Regions from separate parts of the Methylobacterium sp. HJ2 genome, predicted to be linked through region 2. Evidence: predicted binding sites of a transcription regulator. Region 2 holds the regulator's gene; each other region holds the start of a gene.
The links. The regulator LexA, encoded in region 2, represses DNA repair genes until DNA is damaged. The targets are predictions, from matches to a motif close to TGTTCNNNNTGTGTTCNG.
Positions count from the first base shown of each region.

Region 1: the regulator LexA is predicted to act here: its motif matches at 3,100-3,117, upstream of ACS5RC_RS02125 (PA0069 family radical SAM protein).
Region 3: the regulator LexA is predicted to act here: its motif matches at 4,459-4,476, upstream of ssb (single-stranded DNA-binding protein).

Region 1 is NZ_JBWJYM010000001.1:448,166-458,538, forward strand. Features, by position in the region: gene ACS5RC_RS02095 (glutamate--cysteine ligase) at 1-177, shown strand, start outside; gene ACS5RC_RS02100 (hypothetical protein) at 380-808, shown strand; gene ACS5RC_RS02105 (sulfurtransferase TusA family protein) at 878-1,141, shown strand; gene ACS5RC_RS02110 (NUDIX domain-containing protein) at 1,209-1,781, shown strand; gene moaB (molybdenum cofactor biosynthesis protein B) at 1,874-2,428, shown strand; gene ACS5RC_RS02120 (hypothetical protein) at 2,456-2,977, opposite strand; gene ACS5RC_RS02125 (PA0069 family radical SAM protein) at 3,149-4,255, shown strand; gene ACS5RC_RS02130 (ribonuclease HII) at 4,367-4,963, opposite strand; gene ACS5RC_RS02135 (glycosyltransferase family 4 protein) at 5,022-6,086, opposite strand; gene ACS5RC_RS02140 (UDP-2,3-diacylglucosamine diphosphatase) at 6,083-6,907, opposite strand; gene ACS5RC_RS02145 (aminotransferase class V-fold PLP-dependent enzyme) at 7,487-8,695, shown strand; gene ACS5RC_RS02150 (D-2-hydroxyacid dehydrogenase) at 9,015-9,959, shown strand; gene ACS5RC_RS02155 (NADP-dependent methylenetetrahydromethanopterin/methylenetetrahydrofolate dehydrogenase) at 10,042-10,373, shown strand, end outside.
Region 2 is NZ_JBWJYM010000002.1:402,015-412,387, reverse strand. Features, by position in the region: gene ACS5RC_RS06510 (primosomal protein N') at 1-782, shown strand, start outside; gene ACS5RC_RS06505 (SpoIIAA family protein) at 842-1,201, shown strand; gene ACS5RC_RS06500 (DUF2254 domain-containing protein) at 1,350-2,630, opposite strand; tRNA gene ACS5RC_RS06495 (tRNA-Thr) at 3,089-3,163, opposite strand; gene ACS5RC_RS06490 (hypothetical protein) at 3,439-3,954, opposite strand; gene ACS5RC_RS06485 (cobalamin B12-binding domain-containing protein) at 4,268-5,293, shown strand; gene ACS5RC_RS06480 (BLUF domain-containing protein) at 5,348-5,746, opposite strand; gene ACS5RC_RS06475 (c-type cytochrome) at 5,954-6,319, opposite strand; gene lexA (transcriptional repressor LexA) at 6,990-7,727, shown strand; gene ACS5RC_RS06465 (ComEC/Rec2 family competence protein) at 7,721-9,988, opposite strand; gene gltX (glutamate--tRNA ligase) at 10,190-10,373, shown strand, end outside.
Region 3 is NZ_JBWJYM010000006.1:299,061-309,433, reverse strand. Features, by position in the region: gene ACS5RC_RS16905 (RsmB/NOP family class I SAM-dependent RNA methyltransferase) at 1-1,169, opposite strand, end outside; gene ACS5RC_RS16900 (DUF1674 domain-containing protein) at 1,266-1,511, shown strand; gene ACS5RC_RS16895 (ABC transporter permease) at 1,632-2,423, opposite strand; gene ACS5RC_RS16890 (ABC transporter ATP-binding protein) at 2,420-3,052, opposite strand; gene ACS5RC_RS16885 (TetR/AcrR family transcriptional regulator) at 3,049-3,618, opposite strand; gene ssb (single-stranded DNA-binding protein) at 3,781-4,320, opposite strand; gene ACS5RC_RS16875 (NADP-dependent oxidoreductase) at 4,555-5,568, opposite strand; gene ACS5RC_RS16870 (DUF4174 domain-containing protein) at 5,704-6,120, shown strand; gene ACS5RC_RS16865 (hypothetical protein) at 6,188-6,661, opposite strand; gene ACS5RC_RS16860 (phosphodiester glycosidase family protein) at 6,873-7,646, shown strand; gene ACS5RC_RS16855 (NADH:flavin oxidoreductase/NADH oxidase) at 7,744-8,862, opposite strand; gene ACS5RC_RS16850 (AMP-binding protein) at 8,949-10,373, opposite strand, start outside.

The sequences.
Region 1 (10,373 bases), on a different contig from region 2:
TCCGGCCTCCAGGCCCGCGCGCGCCGCGACGGGGCCGGCCTCGACGAGACGCACTACTTGCAGCCCCTGGAGGCGATCGTGGCGGCCGGCCGCTCCCGTGCCGAGGACCGCTTGGCCGATTACGAGGGCTCCTGGCAGCGCTCGATCGAGCCGGCGTTCCGGGAGTGCATCTTCTAGGCGATCACCGGAAATACCTCCCACTGAAAGTTGTTTTGATCGTCGGGGATCGCGAGATCTTCGGGTGCCGCCCCGGAATGCCGTCCACGTGCGCCGCCGCACCTTCCCGCGCAGTATCGACGGACCGGCCGGGTGCTTGCGCGGAACGGAAGCCGGGCAGGACCGTTTCAGACGCAGTTTTCACATGCGGGAGATTGCGATCATGTCGCGCATCATGACCCTCGCCTTCGCGGGCACCACCGCCCTCGGGCTCTCGACCGGCACGATGACGACGGCCGAGGCCGCGCCGCTCCCCGCCCTCAGCGGCGTGCAGGTCGGCGGCGCCAACGCCACGGTCGATCACGTCGGTTGGCGGCGCGGCGGCTATTACGGCGGCTACGGGCGCGGCTACGGCTATCGCGGCTACGGCTACCGCCGCGGCGGCGTCGGCGGCGCCCTGGCGGCCGGCGCGGCGCTCGGCCTGATCGGCGGCGCGATCGCCGCCAGCGCGGCGCCCCGCTACGGCTACTACGACGGCGGCTATTACGGCGCCGGCTACCCGGCCTACGGCTACAGCGCCCCGGCCTACGGCTACGCCCCGGCGGGCTATGGCTACGGCTACGGCTACGGTTACCCGGGCTACGGCTGGTAAGGCTGACAGCAGCCTCTCGAGACCCTAGACACCCCGTCGGCGCGACGACCGCGCCGGCGGGGTTCTCGCGTGACGGCATCGGCGGATCCGATCGAGCTCGACCTGAGCGGCCTCAAATGCCCGCTCCCGGTGCTGCGTGCCCGCAAGGCTTTGCGCGCGCTGGCGCCCGATCTCTGCCTGTCCATCACCTGCACCGATCCGATGGCGGCCATCGACATCCCCAACATGGTCCGCGAGGACGGCCACCGGCTCGAGGAGATCGAGCGCCGGGAGAGTGCGATCCGCTTCCGGATCCGCCGCGGCCCCCTCCCGGCCGCACCGCCTTCGCGATGACGCCGCATTCCTGATCCATCCGGCGTGCCGAACCCCCACGCGGCATCCACGGGCGGAAGGCATCCGAATGGCACCCCTGATCGGCGGGACCCGCCTCATCCACGACGGCTGGGCGCGCTTCCTCGTCGCCGAGGTGACGATGGCGGACGGAACCCGCGTCAAGCGCGAGATCGAGGATCACGGCCGTGCGGTGGCGGTGCTGCCCTACGATCCCGAGCGCCGCGTCGCCGTGCTGATCTCGCAATTCCGCGCGCCCGTCCTGTTCGCCGAAGGGCCTCCCGAGATGATCGAGGTGCCGGCCGGGATCCTCGACGAGGGCGATCCCGCCGACGGCGCCCGCCGCGAGGCCTACGAGGAGACCGGCCTGCGCCTCGGCGCGCTGGAGCCGGTGGCGAGCGCCTGGAGCATGCCGGGCGTGTCGACCGAGCGGATGGATCTCTATCTCGCGCCCTATCGCGAGGCCGATCGGGAGGGTCCCGGCGGCGGTCTCGCCGACGAGCATGAGGCGATCACCGTGCACGAGATGCCCCTCGATGCCGTGGCGGCGATGAGCGAGCGCGGCACGATCTCCGACATGAAGACCCTGCTGCTGATCTACGCTCTCCGCCTGCGCCGGCCGGAGCTGTTCGGCCCGCGCTGATCCCGGCTCCGCCGCGGCGCGGTCGCAGGGGGGGCGTGACGGCGGGCGCGCCCTTGCCCATATCGGGAGCCCGTGAGACCGGAACCGCACGCATGGCCGACGCCGCAGACCGCCGCTTCATTCCCCTGAGCATCGCGGTGCTCACCGTCTCGGATACCCGCCGCCCGGAGGACGACCGATCGGGCGACACCCTGAGCGAGCGCCTCACGGCCGCGGGGCACCGCCTCGCCGACCGCGCGATCGTGCCCGACGAGGTCGCGGCGATCCGCCAGCGCGTCGAGGCCTGGACGCGCGACCCGGCCATCGACGTGGTGATCACCACCGGCGGGACCGGCTTCACCGGGCGCGACGTGACGCCGGAAGCCCTGGAGCCGCTGTTCGAGAAGCGCATGGACGGATTCTCGGCGATCTTCCACCGGATCTCCTACGACAAGATCGGCACCTCGACCCTGCAATCGCGCGCGACCGCGGGCGTCGCGCGGGCGACCTACATCTTCGTGCTGCCGGGCTCCCCCGGCGCGTGCCGCGATGCCTGGGACGGGATCCTGGCCCAGCAGCTCGACTATCGCCACCGGCCCTGCAACTTCGTGGAGATCATGCCGCGGCTGGACGAGCACCTGCGCCGCGGCGCGTCGGTCGCCGTCTAGCGCGCACGCCCGAGCCGCGCGTCCGCGTCAGGCCCGGTCGATCCGCGCGATCAGGGGGCGCACCTTCAGGCGCGGCGAGAAGGTCGGGCCCGCGAGCAGCTTGTCCCGGCGCACGAGGTCGCCGGCCCGAGGCCGCGCGACGCCGATCACCCGCTCGCCCCGTGCCGCGATCCGCGCCGGGAGCCCGTCATGCGGGCGCCGCAGGCGGGCCAGGGCAACATCCGGGCGCGCGGTGCCGACGAAGCGGTCGAGGGTGCGGATCCAGCCCTCCGCCGGCACGTCGCCGGCCTCCAGGCAGAGGACCCAATCCCGCCGCGCGAGGCGCGCGCCCGCCGCCCACGCGCTCGCCCCGCGCGGGCGCACGAGCAGGGCCGCCCCGGTCGCCTCGGCCACGGCCGCCACCGCCTCGTTCGCCGTGCCGGTGACGATGACGGCATCGCCCACGAGCCCGCCGGCGACGCCCGCCACGAGGGCGCTGAGCGTGTCGGCCAGCTGGTCGATCGCGTCCGGTTCGGTCGGGCGCGCGATGAAGGTGAGCGCGGAGAGCATGCGCGCCGATAACCGATTTTGACAGCCAGGGAACCTGCCGCGGGGGCCGATCCCGTATGAGCCCGGTTCCGATCCGCCGAAAGATGACGGATTGCCCGATATTGAGGCGTTGGCATCCCCATTGTTCGCTTTATGTTCCGGGTCCGTAGGAAGCGGCCCGAGAATCCGATCATGACGACCGGCAATGAGGCGGCCGAGCCCGCGCGAAGGCTCGCGGGCGCGACGCCGCCGCCCGAGGCGCGGCGCGGACGCGGCGCCACGGCCAACCCCACGGGCCGGTTCGAGCCGGCCGCGCGGGCCGCCTTCGACGATGGTTGGGAGGCGGAGCAGCCCGGTCGGCTCCGAACCGAGGTGACGACCGAGCGCGCGGCCCGGATCATCAGCCGCAACAGCTCGCCGGATATCCCCTTCGACCGCTCGATCAATCCGTATCGCGGCTGCGAGCACGGCTGCGTCTACTGCTTCGCGCGGCCGAACCATGCCTATGTGGGCCTTTCGCCCGGCCTCGATTTCGAGACGCGCCTGTTCGCCAAGCCCGATGCGGCGAATCTCCTGACGCGTGAACTCTCGGCACCGGGCTACCGGCCCAGCACCATCGCCCTCGGCACCGCGACCGATCCCTACCAGCCGATCGAGCGCCAGCACCGCATCACCCGCGACGTGCTCGCGGTGCTGGCGCGCTTCGGCCATCCCGTCGGGATCGTCACGAAATCCGATCTCGTCACGCGCGATCTCGACCTTCTGGCGCCGATGGCGGCCCGTCGGCTCGTCAAGGTCGCGATCTCGCTCGCCACCCTCGATCCGGTCCTCGCCCGCCGGATGGAGCCCCGGGCCCCGCACCCGGCCAAGCGGCTCGCGGCGATCCGCGCCCTCGCCGAGGCCGGGATTCCCGTGATGGTGATCGTGGCGCCGGTGATCCCCGCGCTCAACGACCACGAGATCGAGGCGATCCTGGCCGCGGCGCGCGAGCACGGCGCGGGGGAGGCCAATCACGTCCTGCTGCGCCTGCCCCACGACGTGAAGGACCTCGTGGCGGACTGGCTCGGCGAGCATTATCCGGGCCGGCGCGCGCATGTGCTCTCGCTGGTCAGGCAGGCGCGCGGCGGCCGCGACTACGACGCGACGTTCGGCACCCGGATGACCGGGCAGGGGGCCTACGCCGCGCTGATCGCGCAGCGCATGCGCCTCGCCAAGGACCGCCTCGGCTACGCGAGCGATCGGGTCACCCTCGATGCGGGGGCCTTCGCGGTGCCGGGCACCCAGCTCGCCCTGTTCTGAGCGCCGGCTGCTCGGGGCCGTGGATCGGGCCCGGGAGGTTCGGCCGACGAAGCCCGCCGCGCCGTCGCGCGAGCTCGGCGCGGAGGCCGATCCGAGCGAGGGGAGGGCGCCTCAGGCGAAGGCGCGGGTGAAGCTCAGCCGATGGTGCGGGCTTCGGCCGCGGGCCTCGAGGCCCGCCCGGTGGGCGGCGGTGCCGTAGCCGACGTTGCGCTCCCAGGCATAATCCGGGTGGCGTCCGGCGAGCCGGCGCATCAACGCGTCCCGGAGGGTCTTCGCCACGATCGAGGCCGCAGCGATCTGCGGCACGGCGCGGTCGCCGCCGATCACCGCCCGGCAGGGTTGGGGCAGGCCCGGCACCGTGTCGCGTCCATCGACCAGAACCGGGCCATCGAGGCCGAGGCGCAGCACCGCGCGGCGCATGGCGTCGAGGGTGGCGACGCGGACGTTGACGCGGTCGATCAGGGCGCGCGAGCCCGCCGCCACCGCGACGCGGGCATGCGCCCGGATCAGCGGCGCCAGGGCCTCGCGCAGGGGAGGCGGAACCCGCTTGCTGTCGTCGAGCCGCGCCAGGAGATCGGCCGGAAAGGCGGCCGGGTCGAACCACACCGCGGCGACGACCACCGGCCCGCACAGGGCCCCGCGCCCGACCTCGTCGCAGCCGATCGCGACGGGATAGCGGCTGGCGAGGGCGGGATCGAAGGGAGGCATCGGCGTGTCTTGCCCCAGGTGCCGTACGCGTCAAGCAGCCGCGTGTCCCGCCCGCGGCTCAGCCGACCCCGAGCAGCGGCTCGCCCTGCATCGCGGCGCCCGCGCCCTGCGCGTGCGCGTTGGCGATGTTGCCGAAGAACTGGCGCGCGCTCTCGGCCCAGGTGTGGCGCAGGGCCTCGGCCCGGCAGGCCTCGCGCGGCAGGGCGAGCGCCGCCAGCGCGGCGGCCCGGAGATCGGCGTCGAGGATGCCGGCCCCCGTCCCCCCGATCACGTCGAGTGGACCGGTCACCGGGTAGGCCGCGACCGGCGTGCCGCAGGCCATCGCCTCGAGGAGCACGATCCCGAACGTGTCGGTCAGGCTCGGGAAGACGAAGACGTCGGACGCCGCGTAGATCCGGGCAAGCGCCGCACCGGTGCGGGTGCCGAGGAAGTGCGCGCCCGGCGCCAGTGCCTGGAGGCGCGCCCGGTCCGGCCCGTCGCCGACGACGACCCGGCTGCCCGGCAGGTCGAGACGCAGGAAGGCCTCGACGTTCTTCTCGACGGCGAGACGCCCGACGAACAGGAAGAGCGGCCTCGGCAGGCCGGCGAGTTCGGGCGGCGCCTCGCCCGGTCGGGCCGGACGGAACAGCTCGGTGTCGACCCCCCGGGTCCAGCGCATCAGGTTTGAAAATCCCCGTGCGCGCAGATCCTGCTCGAGGGAGGGCGTGCTCACCATGGTGGCGCTCGCCGCGCCGTGGAAGCGGCGCAGCCACGCGTAGCTCCAGGCCTCCGGCACCGGCAGACGGGCCGCGAGATATTCGGGGAAGCGGGTGTGGTAGCTCGTGGTGAAGGGCCGCCGCGCGGCGAGGCAGTGGCGCCGGGTGGCGTAGCCCACCGTGCCCTCGGTGGCGATGTGGACATGGGTCGGTGCGAGCCCGGCCCAGCGCTCGGCCACCTTCCGGCGAGTGGCGTGGGCGAGGCGGATCTCCGGGTAGCCCGGCATCGGCACGGAGCGGAAATCCTGGTGGGTCAGCAGCACCGTGTCGCAGCCGTGGGTGCCGCCCGCCTCCACCATGTGCTGGAGCGAGCGCACCACGCCGTTGACCTGCGGGTGCCAGGCATCCGTGGCGATGAGCAGCCTCACGCGACCGCCCGTCGTCCGGGCAGCGCCTCGGGCTCGGAAGCCTGCGGCTCGGCGGCCGCCCGGGCGCGCAGCACGCTGGGATAGTGCAGTACCTCCATGCGGCCGTCGTAATGCTCGACGATCGCCGTGCAGGATTCCACCCAGTCGCCGGTGTTCAGGTAGCGCAGGCCGTCGATCTCGCGGTTGGCCGCGTGGTGGATATGGCCGCAGATCACCCCATCCGCGCCCTGGCGCCGCGCCTCGTCGGCCAGGAAGGTCTCGAACTGGCCGATGAAGTTGACGGCGTTCTTCACCTTCAGCTTCGCCCAGGCCGACAGGGACCAGTAGGACAGGCCGAGGCGCCGGCGCAGGCGGTTGAGCCCCGTGTTGATCCAGAGCGCCAGGGTGTAGGCGCCGTCGCCGAGATGGGCGAGCCAGCGGGCATGGCGCACCACCATGTCGAACTGGTCGCCGTGGATCACGAGGTAGCGGCGCCCGTCCGCCGCCTCGTGGATCAGGCTGTCGGCGATCTCGATGCCCCCGAAGGTGGTGCCGATGTAGTCGCGCAGGAACTCGTCGTGGTTGCCCGGCACATAGATCAGGCTCGAGCCCTTGCGCACCTTGCGCAGCAGCTTCTGCACCACGTCGTTGTGGGCCTGGGGCCAGTACCAGCCCGAGCGCAGCTGCCAGCCGTCGACGATGTCCCCGACGAGGAAGATCGCGTCCGCGTCGTAATCCTTCAGGAAGTCGAGGAGCAGCGCCGCCTGGCAGCCCCGCGTTCCGAGATGCATGTCCGACAGAAACAATGTTCGGACGCGGGTCGTCTCCGCTTCCTCTGCCACGCGCGCCTCCGGTCCGATGCGGGCAGAGCCAAACCGAAATCCGGTATCAGTTTGATGACGCTTCGGAGAGCCTTGCGGATGCGCGGGATGCGGGGCTTGATTGCTGCGCTGCAACCCGAAATCGTAAACTCAGGCGGCGCAACGCTGCGCTGCACGGCAAATTTTTTTTCCAGTCCCGCGAAGTTTTTCCGGTTTTCTTTCCGTGACTTGGGCGGCCATAATCCGGCCCGAGCCGAGTGGCGGCGCGGACCAGTCTCGGGTGTGCGGGGCGATCGTTCAAGGAAGATGTCGATGACGGGCCGGAGCGCTTGCGCGCGAGGCCCGGCCGCAGCATGGAGAGCGCGGCAATTCGGAGGCGACCGGCATCAGGCATGCCGCGACGCGAGCGGCGAGAGGCCGCCCTGCCGCTCCGTATCGCCCGATGATCCGAGCCATCGACCGACCGGCCGCGCACCGGCCCGATCCGGGAATCCCGGTCGGTTCGGACGTGACCGGCCCGGGCATGGCCGCCTGCCGACGCGCACCATCACGGACAGGGCCGCGAAGCCGGCTGCAATCTTGAGAATTGGAGGACACATCATGGCGGCCACACGACGCCCCGGGCGCAATCACCTCTTCGTGCCGGGTCCGACGAACATCCCGGACCGCGTGCAGCGCGCGATGCTGGTGCCCTCCGAGGACCATCGCTCGGTCGACTTCCCGGCGCTGACGAAGCCGCTCTTCGAGGACACCAAGAAGGTCTACGGCTCGACCGACGGCACGATCTTCCTGTTCCCGGCCTCCGGCACCGGCATCTGGGAATCGGCGCTGACCAACACCCTGTCGCGCGGCGACAAGGTGCTCGCCGCCCGCTTCGGCCAGTTCAGCCATCTCTGGATCGACATGGCCCAGCGCCTCGGCCTCGAGGTGATCGTCCAGGAGGAGGAGTGGGGCACCGGCGCCAAGCCCGAGAAGATCGAGGAGGCCCTGCGCGCCGACAAGGGGCACGAGATCAAGGCCGTGATGGTGGTCCACAACGAGACCGCCACGGGCGTCACCAGCGACATCGGCGCGGTGCGCAAGGCGATCGACGCTGCCGGCCACCCGGCCCTGCTCTTCGTCGACGGCGTGTCGTCGATCGGCTCGCTGCCCTTCAAGATGGACGAGTGGAAGGTCGACTGCGCCATCGCGGGCTCCCAGAAGGGCCTGATGCTGCCCGCCGGCCTCGGCGTGATCTGCGTCAGCCCCAAGGCCCTCAAGGTGGCCGAGGGCTCGACCGGCAAGAACGACCGGCTCGCCCGCGTCTACTTCGACTGGGAAGACCACAAGAAGCAGAACCCGGCCGGCTACTTCCCCTACACGCCGTCCCTGCCGCTGCTCTACGGCCTGCGCGAGGCTCTGGCCTGCCTGTTCGAGGAAGGGCTCGAGAACGTCTACCACCGTCACCACGTGCTCGGCGAGGCGACCCGTCAGGCCGTGGCCGCCTGGGGCCTGAAGACCTGCGCGTCCGAGCCCAAGTGGAACTCCGACACCGTCACGGCGATCGTCGTGCCGGAGGGCGTCGATGCGGCCAAGATCATCAAGCACGCCTTCGTGCGCTACAACCTCGCCCTCGGCGCAGGTCTGAGCAAGGTCGCCGGCAAGGTCTTCCGCATCGGCCACGTGGGCGACCTGAACGAGCTGTCGCTGCTCGGCGCCATCGCGGGCGCCGAGATGGCGATGCTCGACAACGGCGTCTCGGTGACCCCCGGCTCGGGCGTCGCGGCCGCGTCGAGCTACCTGCGCGAGCACCCGCTCGCCAAGGCCTGAAGCCGGAGCCTCGGGCCGCACCGGACCTGACGGCCGCGGCGCGCTCCACCGCCCCGCGGCCCGACCTGCGACATCGATCCGGGTCCAACAAGTACGGGATCCATCGGCGCTGCCGGAACCGACCGGCGTCCCACGGGGCGCCGGCCGTGCTGTGTCGATCGAGGGCCGCCCGGAGGAACGCCGCGCGCCGTTGGCGCGCCCGATACGGGTTCCGCTCGACGAAGGCGGGCCCGTAGCGCGCGACGCGCGGCGCTTGAGCCAAGCCCAGATCCGCCGTCCCGAAGGGATCATCCGGATCTGGTATGAGGAGAGGGTTTCCATGACGAAGAAGATCGTGTTCCTCGACCGCGAATCCCTCGACGCCAAGGTGCGGGAATTCAACTTCCCGCACGAGTACGTGGAGTACGACTCGACCTGGACCCCGGACGAGATCGTCGCGCGCCTGCAGGGTGCCGAGATCGCGCTGATCAACAAGGTGCCGATGCGCGCCGATACCCTGAAGCAGCTTCCCGACCTGAAGCTGATCGCGGTGGCGGCGACCGGGACCGACGTGGTCGACAAGGCGGCGGCGAAGGCCCAGGGCATCACCGTCGTCAACATCCGAAACTACGCCTTCAACACCGTGCCCGAGCACGTGGTCGGCCTGATGTTCGCCCTGCGGCGCGCGATCGTGCCCTACGCGAACTCCGTGCGCCGGGGCGATTGGGCGAAGTCGACGCAGTTCTGCTACTTCGACTACCCGATCTACGACATCGCCGGCTCGACGCTCGGCATCGTCGGCTACGGGGCGCTGGGCAAGTCGATCGCCAAGCGCGCCGAGGCCCTCGGCATGACGGTGCTCGCCTACGACGTCTTCCCGCAGGAGGGACTCGTGGATTTCGAGACGATCCTCACGCAGTCCGACGTCATCACGCTGCACGTGCCGCTGACGCCCGACACCCGCAACATGATCGGGGCGGAGCAGCTCGCCAAGATGAAGCGCTCGGCGATCCTCATCAACACCGCCCGCGGCGGCCTCGTCGACGAGGCGGCGCTGCTCGCGGCCCTGAAGGACGGCACGATCGCGGGCGCGGGCTTCGACGTGGTGGCGCAGGAGCCCCCGAAAGACGGCAACATCCTGTGCGAGGCCGACCTGCCGAACCTGATCGTCACGCCGCACGTGGCCTGGGCCAGCAAGGAGGCGATGCAGATCCTCGCCGACCAGCTCGTCGACAATGTCGAGGCCTTCGTCGCCGGCAAGCCGCAGAACGTGGTCGAGGCCTGACGGCCTCAACCCATCACAGCCGGAACCGCGCCGCGCGCGGGCAAGCAACACCGCGCCACGGCGCGACAAGGGATTGGAAACGATGAAGAAGCTGCTGTTCCTGTTCGATACCGACGCGGTGCCGAGCGTGTTCGACACGGTCGTCGGCTACGACGGCGGCGCCGATCACATCACCGGCTACGGCAACGTCACGCCGGAGAACGTCGGCGCGCTCGTCGACGGCACGATCTACACCCGCGGCGGCTCCGAGAAGAAGTCGACGGCGATCTTCGTCGGCGGCGGCAGCATGGCGGCGGGCGAGGCGGTGCTGGCCGCGGTCAAGAAGCGCTTCTTCGGTCCCTTCCGCGTCTCGACCATGCTCGATTCGAACGGCTCCAACACCACCGCCGCGGCCGGCGTGGCGCTGGTGGCCAA
Region 2 (10,373 bases):
CCGAGCCCCGGCCGCAGGCCTGCGCCGAGTGCGGCACCTTCGACAACCTGACGGCCTGCGGCCCCGGCGTCGAGCGCATCGCCGAGGAGGCCGCCGAGCTGTTCCCGGACCAGCGCATCATCGTGCTGTCGAGCGACTTTCCCGGCGGGGCCGAGCGGCTGCGCCACGAGCTCGAGGCCGTGGCGGCCGGCGAATGCGACATCGTCGTCGGCACCCAGCTCGTCGCCAAGGGCCACAACTTCCCCCACCTCACCCTCGTTGGGGTGCTCGATGCCGATATCGGCCTCACCTCCGGCGATCCGCGCGCGGCCGAGCGCACCTTCCAGCTGCTGCAGCAGGTGACGGGGCGCGCGGGCCGCGGCGAGCGGCCCGGCCGGGCCCTGGTCCAGACCTACCAGCCGACCCATCCGGTGATCGCGGCGCTGCTCTCGGGGGACGCCGAGCGCTTCTATGCGGAGGAGGTTGCCGCGCGCGAGGCCGCGGGCCTGCCGCCCTTCGGCCGGCTCGCGGCCCTGATCGTCTCGGCGGCCGAGCGCGAGGCGGCGGAGGCGCAGGGACAGGCGCTCGCGCGCGCGGCCGACCCGCCGGCCGGCGTGATGGTGCTCGGGCCGGCCGAGGCTCCGCTCGCCCTGGTGCGCGGGCGCTTCCGCTTCCGCTTGCTGGTGAAGACCGAGCGCGGCGTGGACCTTCAGGGCTACCTGCGCGACTGGCTCGCGCGCGCCCCCCGTCCGCGCGGGAACGTGCGGGTCGCCGTCGATGTCGACCCGCAGAGCTTTTTGTAGGAGAGTGCCGGGCCGCCGACGCCCGCGAAGGGCCCGGACGGCCGCGAGGAGCCCGACCAGTGCTGAGCTACACCAAGAAGCCGGATGCCAACGTCGCCGAGATCGTGGTCGACGGGAAGATCACCGACGAGGAGATGAACGCGGTGATGACCGCGATGAAGGCCGATCTCGACAAGGGCGGCAAGATCAAGCTCCTGGAGGACATCCGCGCCTTCGAGGGCATGGAGCCGGCGGCCTTCTTCAAGGATCCGCGCTTCGGCCTCTCGATGATGAAGGGCGTCAGCCACGTCGCCCTGGTGACGGACGCGCAGTGGCTCAAGATGCTGGCCGAGACCTTCAGCTTCGTCTCGCCCGCGCAGATCAAGGTGTTCGAGCGCGCCCGCATCGACGAGGCCCGCTCCTGGCTCGCCGCCGCCTAGGACGCCGCGTCCGGCCGAGCCGGACGCCCGCGTCGGCGGACCAGGCCGGCGCGTTCCGCCGCTGCGGATGCCCGGTCCCGCAGCGCACCGCGATCGGGGCCGACCCCTTGCGTGACGGGGTTGCCCGCCTCCGGTCGCGGACGGCCCTCTAGGCGCAGGCCGAGGCCTGGAAGCGGCGATGGCGCTCCTCCAGGTCGGCGCGGTCGTCCGGATCCGCCACGTCCCGGCATGCCGCCGCGATGACGAGGCCGGCGTGGCGGGCGAGCTCAGCCCGGCGGTCGGCGCGGCGCTCGATCTCGGCGACCCGCGTCAGCACGTCCAGCATCCGGCCGAGCACGTGCACGGAGCCCGCGGCGTTCTGCCGGATCATGTGGAACATCGCGTCGCAGAGCCCGCCGTAATCCGTGACCGGATGCACGAGGACGACGCGCCCGTCCCGCGCCACGGCGCCCGTCGGCAGGTGGCGCGGGGCGATCCTGGCGAGCGCGTCCCCCATGTGATCGACCACGCTGCCGGCCGTGAACGGATCGTTGATCCCGGGCGAGAGGGCCCGCACGGCGATCTCGCTGAGCTGGCGCACCGCGTATTCGAGATCCTGCAGCGCGGCCGGGCGGCGCCCGAAGGTCAGGGCGGCGTCGAGGATCTCGGGCAGGTCCGCCACCGCGCGCGAGGCCTGGGCGACGGGGTAGCCGGCGGGTACGTAGGCGCCCGGGCGCACGCGCAGCGCCACGACCACGCCCTTCGCCGCCGCCCAATCGGCCAGGGCGGCGGGGTCGAGGGCCTGGAGGTAGCCGCTGCCCGTGCCCGCGACCGCGCCGCCCCGCGGCGGATCAGCCGGCGGCGCGAGATCGGCCGCGTCCAGCGTCCGGGCGGCGACCGCCGCGCAGAGATCGCGGTGTACCGCGTCGACCACGGTCTCGACGTTGATGCTGGCGGCGATGTGGTGGACGAACCAGACCAGGGTGCCGAGGCAGATCAGCGCCAGCCCGATCGCCCCGGTGATGGCGAGGTGCGGCACGAAGGACTGCTCCGCGACGGTGCGCACGGTGCGCAGCACCGCCAGGGCGTAGGCGAAGGTGCCGAGGAAGATCCCGAGCACGACCTGGTTGCGCGCGTCGCGGGTGAAGTTGCGCAGCAGGCGCGGCCCCATCTGACCCGATGCCAGGGACAGCGCCGCGATCGTGATCGAGAAGGTCGTGCCGGCGACCCCGATGGTCGAGGACGCAATGGCGCTGAGGAGCGCGCGTGCGCCCTCGGCGCCGCCGGAATAGCCCCAGTGCGCGGCCGACGCATCCGGGCCGAGGTCCCGGGCGGCCTCGAACCCGATCCCGATCTGTCCCAGTAGCAGGCACGCGCACACGATCAGGGCCGGCCGCAGCCAGAACTGATCGCCCAGGATCTCGAGCCACGCGGCGATCCGCGACCTCATACCCGGGCTCCGACGACAGGCGCCGCGCCCGGCCGCGGAGCCCGAATCCGCTCCGGCGACACGTGCTCCGGCCGTGCCGCGGCCAGGGTCGATGGCTCCACGATCGTCTCCTCGACGCAGTGTCGGGCCGGGACGGGGGGAAGCCCGCGCGCGACGGGTCGGCTGCCGACCGCGGGGTCGGCTGCCGACCGAGGGGCACAACGTGCCGCGCCGAGGAATGTTCTCCGGGCCCGCGAGCCACTGCCACAGCCGCGCTCGACGCGGCGTCAGGCCAGTCGAGGACGCACGTGCGGTCGGACGGATTGGCGAGGGCGGATCACGATGGATCTACTTGTCGGAAATGCCCGTGCGCGCAGAGGGACGAGGCGTTCCGAGAAGCATCCGGAGCCGCGCCGTGCGCCGATAGGCTGCCGATGTCTCGAACAGATCCGCCGTTTACTGAAAACCTGCGCTGTTCGTGGTGCCGGTGGAGAGGATCGAACTCCCGACCTTCGGTTTACAAAACCGCTGCACTACCGCTGTGCTACACCGGCAGACGCATCGAACCCGTTGTCAACTCTGGCGGTTTCGGGGCGTCGGAGGCGCGTTTGACTACGTTTGGAGGCGCTTCGTCAAGGCACAAGGTCTCCCGCACGGTCCGGTCCCGGCCCTTTCGCACGGATCCGTCGGGCGCACCGGGAGACCCGCCCTGACCAGGGCAGGGATCTAGGCAGGGCGTATACGGCGCAGAGGGCCGGATCTCCTGGCAACCCGGCCCGGAGGGTGCCTCCCGGCGCGCCTGCGGGTTCGGCGGTCCGCGGCGTACGACCTACCGCCAGTCGTACGGATTGACCGGGGCCAGGATGTCTCTCAGGGCCTTCTCGGCGGGCCTGCGCTGCAAGGCCAGCTCGTGATCGATGGCCCGGACGAAGGCGTCTCGCCCGGCCTGCAGATCACGGCCGAGGCCGTCCAGCGGCTCCGCGAGCGCGACGTGCGTCGGATCGACGGCGACGATGTAGTCGATCCCGCAGGTGGGCTGGGCCGGGATGCCGGGATTGCGCAGCCAGTAGCAGAGGTGGACGCGCATGAAGGGCTCGCCCGCGCGCCTCTCGGCCCAGATGCGATCGACCCGGAAGCTCTCCGGCCGGAGCCGCTGCGCATAGGCGAGGGTCTGCTCCACGGTGACGAAGCCGTTCGTGACGTGAGCGCGGACCAAGCGCGTGGCCTCGGAGGCGGACGGCCGAACGGGATCGACGGATGCGCGAGCGCGCCCGGATGCCACGGCGTCAGGGCCGCTGGCGATGGCGCCGAGCATGGCGATGAGGACGAGGGCGGAACCGGCCAAGCGCATCCGCGGCACTGTATGGACCGGAGCGCGGCTGTCGAGGCCGGCGGACCCTTCGCCACGGGGTTTCGGAGGGCGACGCCGCCGTCTCACCCGGGCCGCCTCCTCATGCCGAGCGCCTTGCCGGAGCAACGGGCTGCATCGGCCGCTTCATGTCACCTCGCGATCAGGCCGTCTCGGCAGGGGACGTGGGCCGCGTCGCCGCGCGATCGGGACCCTCTCCGGGGGCGGAGTCCCCAGTATCCGCGCCGATTCGGCCGGCCCCTGGATCGCGCGGCCCGCGTTCCGAGGCCCGCCGCAGGCCGAGCGGGCCTTGCAGCCGCGCGCGTCGCGCGCCCGCGCGGGGGCGGGTTTTGACATCGGCGCCGGCTGCGGCTCTGATGCCCCGCAACGAGCGGCAGATCATCAAGGTCGCCGACACACCGACGCGGGGGCGGAGACGATGCAGGATCTAGCTTCGCTCGATGCGCGCGGGTCCGACCCGGCAATCCACGATGCCGAGCGCTTGGCGAAGGCCCGTCAGGCCTACGCGCGCAAGCGGGCGGCGGAAGAGGCGCGTGCGCGCTGCCTGGCGTTGGGCAGCGTCGTTCAAGCCGAGATCATCCCGCGGCTGGTGCTCCGGCACCGCGGCCTCGTGCCCGATCAACCCAAAGCCCTGGCCAAGCTCGAACCCGCACAGGTCGCCGGGTTCACGGACTTGGTGCTCGGCCCGGACGTCGCGCCCGCGGTCGATGCCTTCGCCGCGCTCGTCGAGAAGGGCTACGCCGTCGAGCACCTGTTCCTCGATCTCCTGGCGCCGGCGGCGGCCCTGCTCGGCCGGATGTGGGATGAGGATCTGTGCGATTTCCTCGAGGTGACGACCGGCGTGGCCCGCCTTCAGCTCCTCCTGTCGCGGTTTCGCGCAGACGGGCGTGCCACCGCGACCCTCGGTATCCGGCAAGTGCTCCTGATGAGTGCACCCGGGGAGGAGCATACGTTCGGCGTGCGGATCATCGAGCAGTTCATGCGCCGGGCGGGCTGGGCGGTGGCGAACGGCCTGGCGTCCCAGCCGGAGGAGATCGCCCGGCTGGTCGCCTCCGAATGGTTCGCCGTCGTGGGCCTGACGCTCAGCCACGAGGGCCGGCTCGAGCAACTCGCCACGGCCATCCGATCCGTCCGGAAGGCGTCCCGCAATCCCTTCATCGGCGTCATGGTCGGCGGTCCGGTCTTCCTGGCCCATCCGGATCTGGTCGAGCGGGTCGGAGCGGATGCATCGGCGGTCGATGCGCCGACTGCCGTGCTTCTCGCGCAACGATTGTTCGATGTCGGGCAGATCGCTTCGCAGAGTCGGGCCGTATAGGCCGCGTCGTCTCAGCCTCTCAGCCGAGGCGGCGAAGCCGTCCCTGCGCTGTGCTCAAGCCGGCATTGCCGCGAGACGCTCGAAGATCGTGAGCACCTGCTTCGGCGTCGCCCCTGCGAGCGCGCCGTCCGCGACCTCGGCCTGGGTCCACATCAACGACCGCGCGGGATCATCGCGCATCGCCCAGCCGGGAAACAGGCGTTCGCGCACCGGTTCGTAGGACAGCCGCTTGACTTCCAGGTGCCGATCGTCGCGCTCGATCCGGCCGTAGGTGGCCATCAGCGCCTCTTCGGAGCCCTCCAGCATCTGCAGATAGATATCCGCTCGGCAGATGAGGGCGCCCGTGATGCCGTCCCGGGTATTGCATCGGCGCGACTGCGAGAGGATGCCGTTGAGGATGGATTGATCGAATCCGAACGGGCGCGACGCGTAGATGAGCTGAAACACGATCATCGCAGCACCATCCCCCGATGCGATCGTCGCCCATGCTAGGACACGGATCGGTGCGAGGCTACCCTTGCAGCCGCCCTCCGGCTGCAGATGGGGAGGGCGGCCGAACCGGGCCGGCATGACCCGGGCTCTCGGCTCGCACCACCGCCGGAACCGGCCCCGGCGGCTTTCGTCGTGCCGCGCCCAGCTTGCGGCGCCGCGGCCCTATCGTCAGCTCTGCGTCTTGAGATAGGCGATCAGGTCGGTGATCTTCTTGTCGTCCGGATAGCCCTGGAAGACCATCTTGGTGCCCGGCACCTTGGCTTTCGGGTTCTTGAGCCACTCGTGCAGGTTCGCCTCGTCCCAGGTGAGGCCGGAATTCTTCAGAGCGGCGGAGTAGGTGTAGCCCTCGTAGGTGCCGGCCTTGCGCCCGACGACGCCCTTCAGGTCGGGGCCGACGCCGTTCTTCTGGAAATTGTGGCACGCCTTGCACGGCGCGAACGCCTTCTCACCGGCCGCCGGGTCGCCCGCATCCTGCGCGTGGGCAGCGAGGGGAAAGAGCAGAGCCAGACCAAATCCGACGATCGATGCGCGCATCATGTGTCCTCCAAGTGTTGTTTTGTCCCTGACAAGTACGGCGCAGCCTGCAAAGGACCAGCGGCCCAGCTGTCGCGGGGCGCCGTCGGCGCAGGGATTTCGCGGAGGCGTTGGATCAGCCGGCGGCAGAATCACTCGTCGCGTTGCCGCGGTCGCAGCGCGGCGGGCCGGCCTTCGTGCGTCCTGAGGTCTGCGATCACACGAATGTGTGACCCATCTCACAGAGCGCGGGTGGCCCGCATCCGGAGAAGGTCGAGAACGGCGATCCCCAGCGGAGGCAGGATGAGAAGTAGAGCGAAGATCAAGGCCACGATTCGTCTCCTATCGCGTGAGCAAGAACAATGCGCCGCGCAGCGGTCCTGTTCGACGGCTCTGGAGCGCCAGCGGATTTGCCGCAGCGCGAGCCGTCCGAGCCCGGACCGGCGCAAAGCACAGCGCTGAACATCCTTGGTGGCGGGCCGGCCCAGGCGGCGATCCTCGACCGGGAGACCGAACTCGTCGCAGGGATCCGACGCACTCGGAGCAGCACCGCGCCCTAACCGCGCGCAGGCGCGATCGCTCGGCCAGGCTTGCGGAACACTTGCGGAACGTTTAACGTGTTCGTGGTTTGTTTCCGAGGCCGTGGTTCGCGGTCGTCCTACCCGCTTGGTCCGAATGCGAGTGCCGCCCGATGCTGACGCGTAAACAGCTGGATCTCTTGCGCTTCATTCAGCAGCGGATGCGCGAGAGTGGCGTCCCGCCGTCCTTCGACGAGATGAAGGATGCGCTCGATCTCAAGTCGAAATCCGGCATCCATCGCCTGATCACCGCCCTGGAGGAGCGCGGCTTCCTGCGCCGCCTGCCGAACCGGGCGCGGGCCATCGAGGTGATCCGCATCCCCGAGAGCCTCGGCGAGATCGCGACCGCCGCTGCCGCCCAGGCCACCCCGCCCGAGGCGCGGCGCTTCACCCCGAGCGTCGTGGAGGGCGGCAAGGGCAAGACCCCGCCGCGCCCGGCCACGACTCATGCGACCGACGAGAGCGGTCGCGCGATCTCGATCCCCGTCATGGGCCGGATCGCGGCCGGCACCCCGATCGCCGCGATCCAGAACCAGAGCTCGGCCATCACCCTGTCGCCGGACTTCCTGGCGGGCGGCGAGCACTACGCCCTGGAGGTCCGCGGCGACTCGATGGTCGAGGCCGGCATCCTCGACGGAGACCTCGTGGTCATCCGCAAGCAGGACACGGCCAATACGGGCGACATCATCGTGGCGCTGATCGACGACGAGGAGGCGACGCTGAAGCGTCTGCGCAAGCGCGGCTCCTCGATCGCCCTGGAGGCGGCCAACCCTGCCTACGAGACGCGCGTGCTCGGGCCCGACCGGGTGCGGATCCAGGGCCGCCTCGTCAGCCTCGTCCGGCGCTACTGAAGCGATTCGTTCGCGGGCGCCTCGCTCTCGCCGGGTTCCTCGGCCGGTCCGCCCGGCTCGTCGGGGGGCGATCCCCGGATCGGCGGCTTCGGCGGTGCCGGATCCGGTGCGACCGCCGGATCAGACCTGCGAGCGGCGCGCGCCCGTGCGACGGCGAACCCGTCCGGGGTCGGGCGCAGCCCGACGGCGCCGTGCCGCGCGAGGTAGCGGCGGTCGATCACCAGGGACGCTTCGCAGCCGACGGGGGCCGCGAGGCTCGAGATCACGAGGGCGGCCCGGGCGCAATCCTCCGCGAAGGCGCGTCGGTCCTTGACCAGCGCCACGGCGCGCCCGTTCGCGAGCCGCGCCACGCAGCCGACCGGGTCGCAGCGGCCGGCACTGGCGAGTTCCGCGGGTCTGCGCCCGTCGCCGTCCGCCTTCAGCCATTGCTCCAGCACGAATCCGGACGGTTTCCCGAGGATCGCGAGCCGGCCATCCGTCCCGCGCAGCACCGCGCCGGAGCCCTGGCGATCGACGTAGAGGTCGTAGCGCTCCGGCACGGCGGCCAGCCCGAGCCCCGCGAGGCCCGGCGCGAGCGCGAGCCAGCGCAGGCGCGATGCCGGCAGGGTGGAGAGGACCAGCGCCCCGGCGAGCAGCCCCAGGGCGGCGGAACCGAAGGCCGGCACCACCAGGATCGCGCCGCCGAACCCGGCGATCCAGCCCGAGATCGCCAGCATGCCGCGCACCGCCTGCCCCATCAGCCACCAGACCGGCAGGTCGAGGCCGAACGGATAGGCGAGGATGCCGATCACCGCCGAGGGCATCACCGCGAGCGAGACCAGCGGCAGCGTCAGCGCGTTCCCGACGATCCCGAAGGGCTGGACGGTCTGGAAGTGGAACGTCGCGAAGGGCGCCGTCGCGACCTGCGCCACCAGCGTCGTGGCGAGGGTGCCGACGATCCCCGAAAGGGCTCCGGCGACGATCCGCCCGAGCCGGCCGGCGCCCTCGCGCCGGAACAGGCGCCCGTCGAACAGCCGGGCGCAGGCGATCAGGCCCGCGACCGCGCCGAACGACATCTGGAAGCTCGGTCCGAGCAGCCCCTCGGGCTCGCGGGCCAGGGCCACGAGGGCCGCGAGCGCGAGGTTGCGAATCGACAGGGCCGGGCGATCGACCAGGATGGCCCCCAGCATGATCAGGGTCATCACCAGCGAGCGCTCGGCCGCGATGTCCCAGCCCGAGAAGGCGCAATAGGCGCTGACGCCCACCATCGCGACCGCGGCGGCGATCTTCTTGATCGGCCAGAGCAGGGCGAGGTGCGGCACGAGGGCCAGCGCCGCGCGCACCAGCCAGAACACGACGCCGGCCGCCAGCACCATGTGGAGCCCGGAGATCGAGACCACGTGGTAGATCCCGGCGGCGCGCAGCACGTCGTTGGTGCCCGGCGCGATCAGCCCGCGTTTGCCAGTGACGAGCGCCGCCGCGACGGCGCCCGCCTGCCCCCCGTTCGCGTCCGCGATCCGGCGCGTCAGCGCGTTGCGGGCCGCATCGATCCCGGCGGCGGTGCGCAGGGCGAGGCCGGGCGGCTCGGCGGGCGGCACGATCTCGATCGGGCCGATGAGCGAGCCGACCGCGCCGATCCCCCGGAAATAGGCGTCTCGGGCGAAGTCGTAGCCGCCCGGCCGCGCCGCTTCCGGCGGCGGCAGCAGACGCGCTTTCGCCCGCAGGGTGTCGCCGGGCCTGAGCGGCGGCGCCTTGCGGAAGGAGACGCGCACCCGGCGCGGCCGGGCCTCCGGCGCGAGCGTGCCGAGGCTCGACACCACGACGACGAGGCGCGCCCCCTCCTCGCGCTCGTCGAGGGATTCGATGATGCCGGACAGCGGCGCGATCAGGGGACGGCTCAGCACGGGCGCCGCGACGCGCTGCATCCGCCAGGCTGCGGCGGCGAAGCCGAGGAAGCCGGCGGCGAGCGCCAGTGCGAGGGCTAGGGCCGCCGGCCGGGCGCCCAGGAGCGGCGTCAGCCCGAGGCAGAGCCCGGCGCATAGCAGCGGCGCGGCGAGGACGGGCGCCCCGTCGGCCAGCCCGAAGAACACCAGGATGCCCGCCCCGAACGCGACCGCCAGCCAGGGGAACAGGCGCCGCTGCTCGGCCTCGACCGCGAGGCCGGCCGCTGTCCAGCCCCGGAGCGCGGGCACGAGGCGGCCCAGCGCCGGACGGGCGGGGCCGAAGAGCGCCAGGGCGCCGCCCGCGCCGCCTCCCGCGCTGCCTGTCCCGATTCGCCGCATCCCTGCGCCGCCCTGCGGCGTGACCATTCGCGCCGTGCAACGAATTCTTAACGCATCGGCGGGGCCATGCTACAGCCGCCCGCTCGGACGGCCGGATCCGCCCCTTCCGCCCGCGCTCCCGCGTCCGTCGCCCGTATCCCCTGCTCGTGCCCGCATGCCATGCGGTCCGAGCGTCCGCATCGCACCTGCCATCCGAGACCGATGTCGTCACCCGTCGTCACGCGCTTCGCGCCCTCGCCCACGGGCTACCTCCACATCGGAGGCGCCCGCACCGCGCTGTTCAACTGGCTCTACGCGCGCCACACCGGCGGCCGGATGCTGCTGCGCATCGAGGACACGGATCGGGAACGCTCCACCCAGGGGGCGATCGACGCGATCCTCGACG
Region 3 (10,373 bases), on a different contig from region 2:
AGGCGCCCGCCCGGCGCGACGAGGCCGGCGGCGTGGTCGAGCAGGCGGGCCTGCAGGCCGGAGAGCCGCGCGACGTCGGCCTCGGTCTTGGTCCAGGCGACGTCGGGATGGCGCCGGATCGTGCCCGTGGCCGAGCAGGGCGCGTCGAGCAGGACCGCGTCGAAGCCGCCCGGCCGGTCGAGGGCGAGCGCGTCGCCGACCACGATCTCGGCGGCGAGCCCGAGGCGGTCGAGGTTCCGCCGCAGCCGCTCCAGGCGCGGGGCCGAGCGGTCGAGGGCCGTCACCGCGGCGCCCGCGGCGGCGAGCTGGGCGGTCTTCCCGCCGGGCGCCGCGCAGAGGTCGACGACGCGCTCGCCGGGCTGGGCGGCGAGAAGGCGGCCGGGGATCGCCGCGGCGGCGTCCTGCACCCACCACGCCCCCTCGGCGAAGCCCGGCAGGGCGGCGATCGGCCCGGATTCCGCGGGCAATCGCAGGGAGCCGGTCGGCAGCAGGGTGGCGCCCAGGCGCTCGGCCCAGATCTCCGGATCGGCCCGGACCGTGAGGTCGACGGTGGCGCCGGAGAGATGGGCGCGGCCGATCTGGCGGGCGGTCGCCGCGCCGTAATGGTCGCGCCAGCGCGCCGCCAGCCAATCGGGCGTGCCGTCGGCCAGAGGGTCGGCCGCGGCGGCGCTCGCGCCCAGGATCTCGGCGCGCTCGCGGGCGACCCGGCGCAGCACCGCGTTGACGAGGCCGCCGAGATGCTGCGTGCGCCGCTCGCCCTTGGCGAGCCGGACCGCGAGATCGACGGCGGCGTGGTCGGGTACCGCGAGGTCGAGGATCTGCGCGGCGCCGGTGGCGAGGAGCGCCAGCAGCATGGGCTGGTCCTCCGGCAGACCGTGGGCGAGGCGCGCGCGCAAGGCCGTCCGGATCAGGCCGAAGCGCCGGAAGGTGGCGGTGGCGATGGCGCGCGCGAGCGCCGCCTCGGCCGGATCGAGCCCCCGACCCGCCTGGGCCAGCGCATCCTCGAGGGCGAGCGCCCGGTTCTGGCCGAGAAGCTCGGCCACGGCCCGCATCGCGGCTGCCCGCGCGGGCAGCCCGGCGGCGTCCTGGGCCGGATCCGGCTCCTGCGCCGCTTCGCCCCTCGTCGCCGGTGCGGGGCGTCCGTTGCGCGGTGTGCTCCTCGATGCCACTTTCCAATGATCCTGCCGGCGATCCCACCCTGGCCGGCTCCGGGCCGGCCCGTGCCGGCACCCTGCCCTTCCACCCGAGCGAGCCAGATGCAAGACGTGCCGCAGCAAGTCGCGCCACAGTCCAACGCGAGACAGGACGAAACGCCGCGGGCGGCCGAGGCGCCTCCGCGCCGCCTCACCCCGGAGGCCGAGCGCGCCCTGGCGGAGGCCGCCGCCCGCCGCGCCGCGGTCGATGCCCGCGCGGCCGAGATCGCCGCCCGCCCCGAGCATCTCGGCCGCGGCGGCCTGGAGCCCGTGCGCTACGAGGACTGGGAGGTGAAGGGCCTCGCGGTCGACTTCTAGACCGCCTTCCGGTCTGGATGCCGGTTCTGCGACGGGAGCCCGTCAGGGCAGAGGTCCGGTGCCCGTCGGACGCGACCCGGAACGGCTCCGGGCCCGGCGGCGGGCGACCGCCGGCGGGGATCAGACGAGGCGGTCGAGGCGCAGGCGCTGCCGGTCGTCGGTGAGCCGGCGCAGGGTCAGGGCGGCGATGCAGAGGGCGGCGAGGCCGCTCGCGCCCGCGAGCAGGAACATCAGCAGGATCTGGTAGCTGACGGCCGCGACCGGATCCATGCCGGCCAGGATCTGGCCGGTCATGATCCCCGGCAGCGTGATGATGCCGGCCGCCGACATCTGGTTGACGATCGGCAGGAGGCCCCGGCGCACCGCCGTGCGGAACAGGGCCGCCGTCGCCGCGCGGAACGGCACGCCGAGGGCGAGCTGGGCCTCGATCGCGGCGCGCTCGCGTCGGACGCTGCCGAGGAGCCCGTCGAGCGTCAGGCTGGCGGCGTTCAGGACGGAGCCCAGCACGATGCCGGTCAGCGGCACGGCGTAGCGGGGATCGTACCAGGGCTCCGGCCGGATCGCCGTCGCGAGGGCGAGGCCCGCCGTGGTCGCCGTCGCCAAGAGCACGCTGACGAGGCTGACTGTCAGGGTGCCGGAGCCCCGGAAGCGCGCTTCGGGCCGCGCCGCCACCTCGCGGGCGGCGATCAGCGCCATGACGAGGAGGAGCGCCAGGGTCGCCGCGGGGCTGGCGAGGGCGAAGACGAAGCGCAGCAGGTAGCCGACCGCGACGAGCTGCACGACCATGCGGGCGGACGCGATCGCGATCTGGCGGTGGATTTTCAGGCCGAGGGCGAGCGACAGGCCCGCATCGAGGACGACGAGGGCGGCGGCGACCGCGAGGTCAGAGGGCCCCAGGGCGATGGGGCTCATCGGCCCGGCTCGAGGCGCCGCTCGGCCATGCGGAGGGCCCGGGCGCCGAGGCGCGCGCCCTGCCCCGGATCGTGCGTGGCCAGGACGACGATGGTCCCCGCTGCCGCGCGCTCGCGCAGCACGGCCTCGACCGCCTCCGCCGAGGCCGGATCGAGGGGGCCGGTCGGCTCGTCGAGGAGCAGCAGGGGCGGGTCGAGGACCAGGGCCCGGACCAGGGCGAGCCGCTGGCGCTCGCCGGTCGAGAGCGTCGCTACCTGGCCCCCGAAGGGCTGGGCGCCGAGGCCGAGCCGGGCCGCCAGCGCCTCTGCCCGGGGGCGGTGCGCGGGCGCGAAATGCTCGGCCACCGCCTCGTGCCACCAGCCGGATTCGGCCGCGACGTAGGGCGCGCGCCGCCGCCAGTCCGGGGCCGGGCTGTCGGCGCGCGCGCGGCCGTGCAGCGTGACGGCGCCGGTGTGGAGATCGAGATCGGCGATCATGCGCAGGAACAGGCTCTTGCCCGACCCCGACGGCCCCGACACCGCCACGATCCGCCCGCGCGGCACGGCGAGATCGAACGGCCCGGCCAGGGCGCTCCGCAGCCCCTCGAGGCGCAGACCCTCACTCGCTCCCTCGCTCTCGCGGCCGGTCACGCCCCGGCATCCCCGCACAGACGCCGTTCCAGGCGCTCCAGCGTCCGGGTGAACAGGCCGGGATCCCGGATCGCCCGCGCCGTCACGAGCGCGCCCTGGATCGCGGTGACGGCCTCCTCCGAGAGGTCGCGGGCCTCGGCCTCCGTGAGGCCCGCCCGGTGCAGGGCGTCGGCGAGGGCGCCGCGCCAGGCGACGAAATAGGCGTCGATCCGGTCGGCGAACCGGTCCCGGGCGTCGCCGAGCGCCAGCACGCCCACGAGGCAGAGGCGCCGCCCGGAGCGGAAATAATCGTCCGTCGTGCGGAGCATCGTGCGGATCGCCGCCCGCGGATCGGGATCCTGCCGGAGCGGCCGGAACATCCGGGTCTCGAACCACGCGTCGATCTCGTCGAGGACGCTCTCGGCCATTTCAGCCTTCCCGCCGGGGAAGAAGTGGTAGAGGCTGCCCTTCCCCAGGCCGGTCTTCCGGCCGATCAGGGACAGGCTGGCGCCCGCGAAGCCGTGCTCCCGGAAGATCTCCGCCAGGAGCGGGATCGTGTCGGACCGCTCGGTGACGGCTCTGGGCATGGCTCTGTCGATGACGGGTCGCGCCCCGATCGCGCGCGGAACTCCCGGCGGCTGTACCGCCCGGTACAGCCGCCGGGGTATCGGCGGGCGATGCCGCCGTCAATGCGGGGCGTCCCGATACGGCCGACCGGGGCCGAGGCTCCGGTCGACCGCGTCCCGATGCTAGAACGGGATGTCGTCGTCGAGGTCGAAGTTGCCGCGCCCGCCGCCGCCCGCGGCCGGGGCCGGGCGGCGCTCGCCGCCCTGGGAGCGGCCGCCGCCGTAATCGCCGCCGCGGCTGACCTGACCGCCGCTCTGACTGCCGCTCTGGCCGCCGCCCTCGTCGTCCTGGGCGAAGTCGCCGCCGCCGCCGCGACCGTCGAGGATCGTCATCTCGCCGCGGAAGCGCTGCAGCACCACCTCGGTGGTGTACTTCTCGACGCCGGAATTGTCGGTCCACTTCCGGGTCTGGAGCTGTCCCTCGATGTAGACCTTCGAGCCCTTGCGCAGGTACTGCTCGGCCACGCGGGCGAGATTCTCGTTGTAGATCACGACCGAGTGCCACTCGGTCTTCTCCTTGCGCTCGCCCGACGCCTTGTCCTTCCAGGACTCGGACGTCGCCAGCCGCAGGTTGACCACGGGGTCGCCGGATCCGAGCCGGCGCGTCTCGGGATCGCGCCCGAGATTGCCCACCAGGATCACCTTGTTCACGCTGCCCGCCATCGCTCTCTCCTCACCGTTCGATCTCACTGGGCGTTCGCTACGAGCCCGGGCCCGATCGTCATGCGCCGGGAGGGCGGTCGGCGGCAATGCGCCGAGGCCGCTTGTTCCCGGTAAACACATGGGACGGGCTCGCGCGCGTGTTCTACCTTTGTTCGTCTGTCGCGGCAAGTGCGCGATCCCGGCAGCTCGCCGGTCGCGACAGGACGGCCGGGGCGTGGCCCCGGTCCCGCCCCCTCAGGCCACGTGGACGATGAGCTTGCCGAAGTTGCGCCCCTTCAGGAGGCCGATGAAGGCCTCGGGGGCGTTCTCCAGGCCCTCCACGATGTCCTCGCGATGCTTGACCTGGCCGTCCTGCAGCCAGGTGCCGACCTCGTGCAGGAAGGCCTCGGTCTGCGCGGCGAAGTCCCAGACGATGAAGCCCTGCAGCTGCAGGCGCTTGGTCAGGATCGCGCGCATCAGAATAGGCGACCGGTCGGGCCCCGGGGGCAGTTCGGCGGCGTTGTAGCCGGCCACGAGGCCGCAGACCGGCACCCGGGCGAAGTCGTTGAGGAGCGGCAGCACCGCCTCGAACACCGCGCCGCCGACATTCTCGAAATACACGTCGATGCCGTCCGGGCAGGCGGCGGCCAGCGCGGCCGGAAAGTCGTCGCCGCGATGGTCGATGCCCGCGTCGAAGCCGAGCTCCTCGGTGAGGTAGCGGCACTTCTCCGGCCCGCCCGCGATCCCGACGGCGCGAGCGCCCTTCAGCCGCGCGATCTGCCCGACGAGGGACCCCACCGGCCCCGCGGCGGCGGCGACCACCACGGTCTCGCCCGCCTTCGGCCGGCCGATGTTGAGCAGGCCCGTATAGGCGGTCATGCCCGGCATGCCGAGGATGCCGAGCGCGGCCGTGGGCGGCACGCCCGGCGGGATCCGCTGCAGGCCCTTGCCGTCCGAGACGGCGTAGTCCTGCCAGCCGCCGAAGGCCGAGACCAGCTCGCCCTCGGCGAAGTCCGGGTTGTTCGACTGCACCACCTCGCTCACCGTGCCGCCGGTCATCGGTTCGCCGATCGCCACCGGCGCGGCGTAGGATTTGGCCGCGCTCATGCGCCCGCGCATGTAGGGGTCGAGGGAGAGCCAGCGGGTGCGCAGCAGGACCTCGCCCGCCTTCGGGACCGGCGGGCGCGCCTCTTCCAGGCGGAAATGCGCCGGGCTCGGCTCCCCGTGCGGGCGCGAGGCCAGCACGATGCGGCGGTTCATGGGGGCCATGGGCGGGATCCTCTCTCGGGCCGGTCGGTCCGAGCAATCTGGAACAGGCGCGCGCCGGGGGAAGCCGTGCGGGCGGCGATCCGGCGGCGGTCTCGCGCGTTCCCGTCCGCGAGGATCGACGCGCGGGAGGGGATCATGCGCACCATCACGGCCGGATTGGGCCTCGGATTCGTCCTGGCGGTGGCGGGCGGGCCGGACGGCGCGGCGGCGGGCGATCCGCTCGCCTCCTATCGCTGGACGTCGCGCGTCCTGGTGCTCGCGGCCCCGGATGCGGCCGACCCGCGCCTGCGGGCCCAGCGCGAGGCCCTGGCCGCCGTCCGCCAGGGTCTGCGGGAGCGCGATCTCGTGGTGCTGGAGGCGGTGGGCCCGGGCGCAGAGGCGGCATCCCTGCGCCGGCGGCTCGGGCTGGCGGCAGGCGATTTCCGCGCGGTCCTCGTCGGCAAGGATGGCGGGGCCAAGCTCAGCGAGGCCGAGCCGATCCCGCCGCAGCACCTGTTTCACACCGTCGACGCCATGCCGATGCGGCGCGACGAGATGCAGCGGGCGCGCTGAGCCCGACATGAAAAAGGGGCCGCCTCGCGGCGTCCCCTCCGTCGATCCGATCGGATCCGCGCTCGGCTCAGTAGCAGCGCTGGACCAGCACGCGGCGATAGCCGTAGGGCGTCCAGCGCACGCGCGGAACGGTGTAGCAGCCGCCGCCGTAGCCGTAATCGTAGGCGCCGTAGCCGACCGGGGCGTAGCCGTAGCCATAGCCCGGATAGCCGTAGCCGCCGTAGCCGCCGTAGAGGCCGCCCGCGGCGAGGCCGAGGCCGACGCCGAGACCCAGGCCGCCGAGGCCGTAGCCGTAGCCGCGCCGGTAGCCGTAGCCGCCGCGATAGCCGCCGAAACCGCCGCGATAGCCGCCGAAGCCGACGCCCCGGTAGCCGCCGAAGCCGCCCCGGAAACCGCCGCCGCCGAAGCCGCCGCGGAAGCCGCCGCCACCGAACCCGCCGCCGTGGAAGCCGCCGCCGCCGAAGCCGCGCGCGTCGGCGCTGGCCGGGATCATCGCCAGCGCGCCGAGCGATAGGGCGGATGCAAGAACAATCCGTTTCATCAGAATCTCCGAAATCGTGCAGAATGCCCCAGTGAGCCTGAAACGCCGGTCCGCCCGTTGCGGTTCAGCCCCGCCCTGCGACAGATCGGGCCGCCGCCGGGCCCTTCGCCCCGCCGGGACGGGCCGCGGCTTGAAAAAAGCCGTGCTTTCGCGGGAGAACCGCTCCTGCGCGGGCCCGCTCGCCGTCGCGCAACCTCAGGGTATCACGATGATGTTACGCCGCGTCCGGGTGCGCCTTGCCCCGCTCTGCCTCGCCTCGGCCTGCCTGTCCGCGATCCTGGTCGCCCCGCTCCGGGCCGCCCCGTCGGCGCCCGCGGGCACGCCCTGCGCCCCGGTTCAGGCCCAGGGCGAGACCTTCACGGTCTGCACCGCCGACCTGCGGCGGCAGCGGGTGCGGGTGTTCTGGCTCGGCGCGGACGGCCTGCCCTACGCCTCGCTCGGCACCCTCGCGGAGAAGCAGGGGGGCAAGCTCAGCTTCGCCATGAATGCCGGCATGTACGACAAGGGGCAGGCGCCGGTGGGCCTCTACGTCGAGGACGGGCACGAGATGAAGGGCGTCTCGACCGCCAACGGCCCGGGCAACTTCCACCTCAAGCCCAACGGCGTGTTCTGGGTGAAGGGCGACCGGGCTGGCGTCCTCGACACCGCCCGCTATCTCCGCGCGCGGCTGAAGCCGGACTACGCCACCCAGTCGGGGCCGATGCTGGTGATCGACGGGCAGATCCACCCGAAGATCTCCGCCGACGGCCCGTCGCAGAAGATCCGCAACGGCGTCGGCGTGCGCGACGACGGGCACACGGCGGTGTTCGCGATCTCGGAGCGCCCCGTCACCTTCGGGGCCTTCGCCCGGCTGTTCCGCGACGACCTCGGCTGCCGCAACGCGCTCTTCCTCGACGGCAGCGTCTCGAGCCTCTACGCGCCGAACCTCAACCGCAGCGACCTCAGCCGCCCGCTCGGGCCGCTAATCGGGGCGGTGGCGCGGTAGGCGTCGGCTCCGTAGTCCGGGCCGGAGAGGGGCGGCGGCGCTTGAGAGCGACGCCGGAGGGATCGACCTCCCCCGCGTCCGGCGGAGCGTTCGCCGCTCAGCGCTGCCCGAAGGCCGTATCGCGGAACAGGTCCTTGTATTCCCGCGGCTGCGAGCGCCAGTACTGCTTCGGCGCGCGCACCTGGGCACCGAGCTCGGCCGCGGCGTGCCAGGGCCAGCGCGGGTCGTACAGCATGGCCCGCGCCAGCGAGATCGCGTCGGCGCGGCCCTCCTGCAGAATCGCTTCGGCCTGTGCGGCTTCCGTGATCAGCCCGACCGCGATGGTGGTCAGCCCCGTCTCCGCCTTGATCCGCTCGGCGAAGGGCACTTGGTAGCCGGGGCCGAGCTTGATCGCCTGCTTGGGCGAGACGCCGCCGGTCGAGACGTGGATCGCCGGGGAGCCCGCCCGCTTCAGGGCCTGGGCGAGGGCGACGGTCTCGTCGAGGTCCCAGCCGTCCTCCACCCAGTCGGTGGCCGAGACGCGCAGCCAGACCGGGCTGCCCGCCGGGACCACCGCGCGCACCGCGTCGTAGATCTCGAGGGGGAAGCGCATGCGGTTCTCGAGGCTGCCGCCGTAGGCGTCCGTCCGCTTGTTGGCGAGCGGCGAGAGGAATTGATGCAGCAGGTAGCCGTGCGCCCCGTGCAGCTCGACCGCCTCGATGCCGAGGCGGACGGCGCGTTTCGCGGTCGCCACGAACTGCTCGCGCACCCGCTTCAGGTCGGCGGCGTCGAGGGCGTGCGGCGCCACCTCGCCGTCGCCGTGCGCGAGCGCCGAGGGCGCCTCGGTGCGCCAGCCATAGGGATGCTCCGGCGGGATCTGCTGGCCGCCGGACCAGGGCGCCGCGCTCGAGGCCTTGCGGCCCGCATGCGCGATCTGGATGCAGACGGGGATCGGCGCGTAGCCCCGCACCGCGTCGAGGACGCGGCCGAGCGCCCGCTCGCAGCCGTCGTCGTAGAGGCCGAGGTCCCAGGCGGTGATGCGCGCCTCCGGCGAGATCGCGGTCGCCTCCAGCGTCAGCAGGCCCGCGCCCGACATGGCGAGATGGCCCAGATGCATCATGTGCCAGTCGGTCGCCTGCCCGTCGCGCGCCGAGTACTGGCACATCGGCGCGATCAGGATGCGATTCTCGAGCGTCAGCCCGTCGAGGGTCAGCGGTTCGAACAGGCGTACGGTCATGCGCGGGGCTCCCGGGTCGGTCGCCCCCTATCTGTCGCGGCGCGGCCCGGTATGCCAGTCCGGCCCGGCATGGCGGCGTTGCGCTGTCATGGGCCCCCGATTCCGCGCTGCTCCAGGCTGGCGCCGATCTCGTCGAGGACGGCCGCATCGTCGATCGTGGCCGGCATGGTCCAGGGCTCGTGGTCGGCGATGCGCTTCATCGTGGCGCGCAGGATCTTGCCCGACCGGGTCTTGGGCAGGCGCGGCACGGTCAGCGCCAGCTTGAAGGCCGCCACCGGGCCGATCTCGTCGCGCACCTTGGCGACGAGCTCCCGCTCGATCTCGGCGGGGTCGCGCGCAACCTGCGCCTTCAGCACCACGAAGCCGCAGGGCACCTCGCCCTTGAGCGCGTCGCGGATGCCGATCACGGCGCATTCGGCGACGTCCGGATGGCCGGCGAGCACCGCCTCCATGCCCCCGGTCGAGAGCCGGTGGCCGGCGACGTTGATGATGTCGTCGGTCCGCCCGAGCACGGTGATGTAGCCGTCCGCGTCGATCACGCCGGCATCCGAGGTGTCGTAGTAGCCGGGAAACGTCGCGAGGTAGCTCGCGCGCATGCGCGCGTCGGAGCCCCACAGGGTCGGCAGGCAACCGGGCGGGAGCGGCAGGCGGATCGCGATGGTGCCCATCGTGCCGGGTTCGACCGGCTTGCCGCCTTCGTCGAGGACCTGCACGTCGTAGCCCGGCATCGGCAGGCCGGTGCTGCCGTGCTTGACCGGCAGCAGCCCGAGCCCGATCGGGTTGCCGGCGATCGGCCAGCCGGTCTCGGTCTGCCACCAATGGTCGATCACCGGCCGGTCGAGCACCCGTTCGGCCCAGGCCACCGAATCGGGGTCGGCCCGCTCGCCCGCCAGGAACAGGCTGCGGAAGCCCGTGAGGTCGTGGCCGGCGACGAGCGCGCCCTTCGGATCCTCCTTCTTGATCGCCCGCAGCGCGGTCGGGGCCGTGAACAGGCAGACCGCCCCGGTCTCGGCCACCACGCGCCAGAGGGCGCCGGCATCGGGCGTGCCGACGGGCTTGCCCTCGTAGAGCACGGTGGTGCAGCCGTGCAGCAGCGGGGCGTAGACGATGTAGGAATGGCCCACCACCCAGCCGATGTCGGAGGCGCAGAAATAGGTCTCGCCCGGCTGGACGCCGTAGAGGTTGGGCATCGACCACGCGAGCGCCACGAGGTAGCCGCCGGTATCGCGCACCACGCCCTTGGGCTTTCCCGTCGTGCCCGAGGTGTAGAGGATGTAGAGCGGGTCGGTCGCCGCCACGCTCACGCACGCGGCGCGCCGCCCCGCGGCTTCGGCCGCCGCGACGGCCTCGGCCCAGTCGCGGTCGCGGCCCGCGACCAGCGTCGCCGCGCATTGGGGGCGCTGCAGGATCAGGCAGGCCTCGGGCTTGTGCGCGGCGGCGGCGATCGCCGCGTCGAGGAGCGGCTTATAGGCCACCACCCGGTTCGGCTCGATGCCGCAGGAGGCGGCGAG